Regions from separate parts of the Micromonospora sp. NPDC051924 genome, predicted to be linked through region 1. Evidence: riboswitches for the same ligand, from Rfam matches in the RefSeq annotation. Region 1 holds a riboswitch; the other holds the start of a gene.
What was found. A riboswitch is a leader RNA that binds a small molecule or an ion and turns the genes downstream of it on or off. The one in region 1 is predicted to bind ZMP and ZTP.

Region 1 (3,201 bases):
TGCCGATCCGCAAGGCCATCGTCGCCGCCGGCAACACCCCGCCCCGGGTGCTGTAGGGCTGGTCCGCGCGCGGTCCGATCATGGAGGGCCGCGCGCGGACCGATCCTCCGGTGTCGATGGGCTAGGCTGCCCCGACGTGACCGACGACGCCGCTGCCGCCCCGATCTGCCTGGCCCGACCCCTCCCGGGGCCCGGGGACGACCGCCCCGGTGGCTGTGCCGCCGCCCGCGCCGTCGACGGTCGGCCGCTGCACGCCGCCGCGCTGAAGTTCTTCTGGGGGCCGATGGACTGCGGCAAGTCCACCATGGCCCTGCAGATGAACTACAACCACGCCCGGCAGGGCCGCCGCGGCCTGGTCACCACCCGCATCGACCGCTCGCTCGGCCCGCAGGTAACCACCCGCATCGGGCTGGCCCACTCGGCCATCGAGGTCACCGACGCGCTGGACCTGCGCGACCTGGTCCGCGACGCCTGGGCCGAAGGGGTACGCGTCGACTACCTGATCTGCGACGAGGCGTCCTTCTACAACCTGGAGCACGTCGAGCAGATGGCCGAACTGGTCGACAACTACGACGTCGACGTGTACGCCTTCGGCCTGGCCACCGACTTCCGCTCCTGCCTGTTCCCGGCCGCGCAGCGGCTGTTCGAACTCGCCGACGAGGTGGCCCGCATCCAGGTCGAGGTGCTCTGCTGGTGCGGCCGGGAAGGGCTGCTCAACGCCCGGGTCGTCGACGGTCGGGTGGTCCGCGAGGGTGAGCAGGTCGTCATCGGGGACACCGTGGACACCGCCGACGTGCGCTACCGGGTGCTCTGCCGCCGGCACTACCGCTCCGGCGACCTCGGCCCGCGCGGCTGAGCTCACTGCGCCGGCACGTCCACCCCCGAGACGGCATCGACCAGGTAGACCTGCCGGCCCGCCCGCGGATCCCGGGCGTGCAGGGTGTGGAACATCGGCGACCCCGGGCCACCCAGGTCGACCACGCTCGCGCCGGCGCCCGTCACCGCCCGCTCCCACGCCGGTGGCGCGGTCAGGTCGATGCGGGTCACCACGCCGGGGGTGACCCACACCGGCACCCCGGCCAGCGAGCCGGACAGCTGCAGGTGGTAGTGGCCGCAGAGGATCGCCCGCACGTCGGTGCCCGCCACGGCGTCGGCGAGCCGCGCGGCATCACGCAGGTTGACCGAGGCCATCAGCGGCGACGAGGGCAGCGCGATCGGCGGGTGGTGCAGCACGATCACCGTGCCGGCCTCGGCCGGGCGGGACAGCAGCGTGCGCAGCCAGCGCAGCTGCCGGTCATCGAGCAGGCCGTGCACCGCCCCCGGCACGAGACTGTCGAGCGTCACCACGCGCAGCCCGCGTACCACGCTGACGGCCGCCCGGTGCTCGCCCGCCGGGTCGGCCGGCTCACCGACGTCGGTGCCGTCGGCGGCCAGGTGGCCGGTGCCCAGCACGGCGGCGAAGGAGTCCCGGCGGTCGTGGTTGCCGGTGCAGTACACGTGCGGTACGCCCCGCTCGGCGGCGAACCGGCCGACCGCCTCCCGTACCGCGGCGCAGCCGGCGACCGAGCCGTCGTCGGCGACGTCGCCGCTGACCACCACCAGGTCGAGGTCCGGCACGTGCCGCACGTCGTGGAGGATGCCGGCCAGGGCGGCGCGGGCGTCCACGCCGTCCTCGTCGAAGCCGTTCGCGCCGACGTGGGTGTCGGACAGGTGCAGGATCCGGTGGCGTACGGGGGAACTCATGCGGCTCCTCATCTCCTCGATGAGGGCACCCAGGCGGTCGACGCCCCCGACCTCACTCCCCGGTGGTCGCCCACCCGCGCCAGTCGTGTACCGACAGCCTAGGAGACGAGCGGGCGGGCGCGCTGCCCCCGACGGGTCAGAACGGGTCCCCGCACACCCGCCACTTGCCGTCCTCCTGCACCACGGGCAGGTCCCGCTCCTCGCTGGCGCCGCCCTCGCGGGTCAGCCGCACCTTCACCGTGGCGCGCGGCCGGCCGCTCCGGGTGGCCACCGACACGTCCACGATCTCGTAGCCGCTGACCTGCGGCGGGGTGCGCACCCAGCTGCCGAAGCCGACCTGGCTCCACTTGCCGCGCGCGGTCCGGCAGAGCTTCTCGTACGCCTGGTCGGTGTCGCCGGCGGCGACCTGCCGGAAGAACGTGTCGGCGGTCTCCCGGACCGGGCCGTTGGCCTGCAGCACCACCTGCACGTTCCAGACCGCGAGGCCGGCCACCCCGACCAGGCACATGCCGAGCCCGAGGCCGCCGACGAGCACGCCCGCGCGGACCGGCCGGCGCCGCCGGGCCGGCCTGGTCCACCCCTGCTCCCTGCCCATCACCTACCGACCGTAGAGACAGCGGCGGGCGCCCGCAGGAAGTTGAGCCGCTGTCGCCACGGCCGGCTGCGGGCCGAAATCCGCCGGAGGTACCTGCCAGAAGGTGTCAGCTTCCGTCGCCAGGATGGGTGGCATGACAGTGCACGCCGACCTCGCGATGGTCAACCTCGACAGCTCCGACCCGGTCGCCCACGCCGGCTTCTACTCCCGCGCCCTCGGCTGGGAGGTCACCCACAGCCAGGCCGAGTACGCGATGATCAGCAAGGACGGGGTCTCGATCGGCTTCGGCCTGGTGCCCGGCTACACCCCGCCGGCCTGGCCGGACGAGACCGCCGGGAAGCGCTACCACCTCGACCTGTACGTCGACGACGTGACCGTCGCCGAGAAGGAGTTCGTGGCGGCCGGTGCCAGCCGGCCGGAGTTCCAGCCGGGCGGCGAGCGGTGGACGGTGCTGCTCGACCCCGTCGGGCAGCCCTTCTGCCTCTGCCCGCGTCCGCAGGGCTGACGGTGGGGCGGCTCGTCGGGTGGTCGCCCGCCCGACGAGCCGGCCTGCGCCGGTTCGTCCGGTCACGCCGTCACCGGGCCGCCATCCGCAGGTAGTGCTGGTTGTACATGACGCCGAGGAGATTGCCGAACGGGTCGACCACCGAGGCGGTCACGAACCCCGGCCCCCGCTCGACCGGCTTCTCGTACGCCGTGGCGCCCAGCTCCAGCAGCCGGGCGAAGGCGACCTCGACGTCGTCGACGTGCCAGTAGACCACCGCGCCACCGGCCTCCTGCGGCCGGGGACGCGGGGCGAACCGGCGGTCGATGATGCCCAGCTCGTGCTGGTGGTCGCCGACGCGGAACTCGACGTACGCGGG
Region 2 (3,201 bases), on a different contig from region 1:
GGCCGTACCCGGAGACGTCGATCAGCACCAGGTGGTTGTCGGTGCCGCCGGTGACCAGCTTCGCGCCCCGGCGCAGCAGCCCCTCGGCGAGCGCCTGGGCGTTGGCGACGATGCGCTGCGCGTAGTCGGCGAAGTCGGGGCGGCGCGCCTCGGCCAGGGCCACCGCCTTGGCGGCCATCACATGCGGCAGCGGGCCGCCGAGCACCATCGGGCAGCCCCGGTCGACCTGGTCGGCCAGCTCCGGGCCGCAGAGCACGAGGCCGCCGCGCGGGCCGCGCAGCGACTTGTGGGTGGTGGTGGTGACGATGTGCGCGTGCGGCACCGGGTCGAAGTCGCCGGTGAAGACCTTGCCCGCGACCAGGCCGGCGAAGTGCGCCATGTCGACCATGAAGGTGGCGCCGACCGAGTCGGCGATCTCCCGCATGATCCGGAAGTTGACCTTACGGGGGTACGCCGAGTAGCCGGCGACCAGGATCAGCGGCTTGAACTCGCGGGCCGCCTCGGCGACCTTGTCGTAGTCGATCAGGCCGGTGGCCGGGTCGGTGCCGTAGCTGCGCTGGTCGAACATCTTGCCGGAGATGTTCGGGCGGAAGCCGTGGGTGAGGTGGCCGCCGGCGTCCAGCGACATGCCCAGCATCCGCTGGTTGCCCAGCTCGCGGCGGAGCGCGAACCAGTCTGCCTCGGTGAGCTCGTTGACCTGCCGTACCTGGGCCTTCTTCAGGGCCGGCGACTCGATCCGGTCGGCCAGGACCGCCCAGAAGGCGACCAGGTTGGCGTCGATGCCCGAGTGCGGCTGCACGTACGCGTGGGCGGCGCCGAACAGCTCCTTCGCGTGCTCGGCGGCGAGCGCCTCGACGGTGTCGACGTTCTGGCAGCCGGCGTAGAACCGGCGGCCGACGGTGCCCTCCGCGTACTTGTCGCTGAACCAGTTGCCCATGGCCAGCAGGGTCGCGGGGGAGGCGTAGTTCTCGCTGGCGATGAGCTTGAGCGACTCGCGCTGGTCGGCCAGCTCCTGCCCGATGGCGTCCGCCACCCGCGGCTCGACGGCGCGGATCACCTCCAGCGCGCTGCGGAAGGCGGTGGACTCGGCGTTCGGCGACATGCGACCTCCTGATGACGTGCGGAAGGCCCAGGCGCTCGGCGTGCGTCCTTGCGACGGGACCGCTTCCCGATGGTGCTCCATCCCCACGCGCCAGTCACGGCCCGCGCCGATCCTACCGGGTACATCCCGGCGGGCGACACGTGACGGGCCCGACCGCGCAGGTCGGGCCCGTCAGGGGGTGGAGGTCAGGCGGTGGCGGCGTCGCGGGCGCTCCTGCGCGCCTTCGGGTCCTCGGGGCTGCGCGGGGCGTCGGGGCGCAGGGCGATCATCCGCTCGCCGATCTCCTGGAGCTGGTTACGGCCGAGCGCCTCGCGGACCTTCGGGAACCACTCCTGCTCCTCCTCCTCGACGTGATGCTCGACGTTCTCGATCAGCACCGTGGTCTTGGCGACGAACCGCTCGTCGGTGGCGTCCAGGCCGGCGAGTTCGGCGCAGAGCAGGTCCGCCACGTGGTGCTCCTCGTACGACTCGAGGATGTCGTCCTCCAGGTCGGGCAGGAGCCGGCGGATCTCCGGGTACATCACCTCGTTCTCGAGGTACGTGTGCACGGTGAGGGCGGCCAGGATCTCGTTCACCAGTTCCTGCCGGCGGGCGGCCGGGCCGTCCTCCGCCTTCTCGAACTCGCGGAACAGGCGGCGCATCTCCTTGTGGTCCTCTTTGAGCAGGACGATCGCGTCGGTGGACACCGGCACCTCCTCGTACGGGCTGTCGACGGTGATCCACTACCCGAGCGATGAGCGGCGAAACGGATGGGGCCCGGCGACGTGTCGCCGGGCCCCACCAGGGTTTCGCTACCGCCTACCTCACCACGTTGTACGCGTCGACCATGCCGGCGCCGTAGAACGAGTTACGCGCGCCGCCGGAGCAGGTCGCGTCGTACGCGTGCGGGCCCGACGAGATCAGCGGCACCGGGTTGTAGACGCCCTCCGGGCAGGACTGCGCCACCGACGTACCCTCCAGGAACGCCGCCAGCGCGCCCGGGGTCAGCCCGGGGTGCGCGGACAGCGCCAGCGCCGCGACGCCGGTGGCGTGCGGGCCAGACATCGAGGTGCCCTGCTTGTAACCCCACCCGTTGGTCTTGGTGGCGGTGTTGAAGGTCGTCGACAGGATGGCGTCGGTGAGGGTCGAGCGCACACCCTGGGTCCGGTACCGGGTGTCGCCACCCGGCGCCGTCACGTCCACCACGCCCAGACCGTACGAGGAGTAGTAGCTCTTCGCGCCGGTCGGCCCGACCGCGGAGACGGTCACCACGCCCGGAGCCTCCGCAGGGAGGTCCATGCAGGCGCTGGTCAGGTTCTCGCGCGCCTCCGGCGTCCCGTCGTCCGGGCTGCCGTAGTCGGAGATCTTGTGGGCCAGGTCGTAGTTGGAGTTGCCCGCGGACGCCACGTTGAGCACGCCCTTGGACTGCGAGAAGCGGATGGCCCGCTGCACGGCCTGCCACACCGGACGCTGGCGCGCGTCGTTGCGGCAGTTCAGCTCCCACGGGTCGATGTAGTAGCTGTTGTTGGTCAGCTGCATCCCGTGGGTGGCGGCCCACATGAACCCGCAGACCGCAGCCTCCGGGTAGATGTAGCCGTCGTCGTTGACCACCTTGACGGCGGCGACCTTGACGCCCGGCGCGATGCCGGTCACGCCGACGCCGTTGACGGCGGCGGCGATGGTGCCGGCCACGTGGGTGCCGTGGTCGCTGGTGGTCGGGTTCCACGCCGCCTCGGTGGTGTCGACGACACCGCCCAGGCAGGAGGTGCTCTTGTCCTTGGCGATCTGGGTCGCCAGGTCCGGGTGGCTGCTGGAGATACCGCTGTCCAGCACGCCGACGACGACGTTCGAGCTGCCGGTGGTCACCGCGTGGGCCTGCGGCAGGCGGATCATGTTCATGTCCCACTGCTGCCCGTAGAGCGGCTCCATGGCCGGGTCGCCGGTGGCGTTGGCGACGTCGGCCGCGGAGACCTCCACGGTCTCGCCCTCGTCGAGGGCGGTGCCCAGGCCGGTGGTGGCGGCGACCGACTCGACGCCCGCGCCCGCCACCTGGGTGGCGAATTCCGGGTTGGTCGAGCGGACGACGAGCACACCGATCTGGTCGTAGGTGGCCACGACGG

Region 2: another riboswitch for ZMP and ZTP. It lies ahead of ACZ6S5_RS23950 (glycine hydroxymethyltransferase); the one in region 1 lies ahead of ACZ6S5_RS17840 (metallophosphoesterase).

Annotation. Positions count from the first base shown of each region.
Region 1 covers NZ_JBVJJA010000020.1:70,643-73,843, forward strand. The annotation lists gene ACZ6S5_RS17830 (MFS transporter) at 1-56, shown strand, start outside; gene ACZ6S5_RS17835 (thymidine kinase) at 137-856, shown strand; gene ACZ6S5_RS17840 (metallophosphoesterase) at 859-1,743, opposite strand; ZMP/ZTP riboswitch at 1,764-1,840, opposite strand; gene ACZ6S5_RS17845 (Rv0361 family membrane protein) at 1,880-2,338, opposite strand; gene ACZ6S5_RS17850 (VOC family protein) at 2,472-2,843, shown strand; gene ACZ6S5_RS17855 (VOC family protein) at 2,914-3,201, opposite strand, start outside.
Region 2 covers NZ_JBVJJA010000033.1:13,959-17,159, forward strand. The annotation lists gene ACZ6S5_RS23950 (glycine hydroxymethyltransferase) at 1-1,102, opposite strand, end outside; ZMP/ZTP riboswitch at 1,121-1,210, opposite strand; gene ACZ6S5_RS23955 (hemerythrin domain-containing protein) at 1,288-1,788, opposite strand; gene ACZ6S5_RS23960 (S8 family peptidase) at 1,901-3,201, opposite strand, start outside.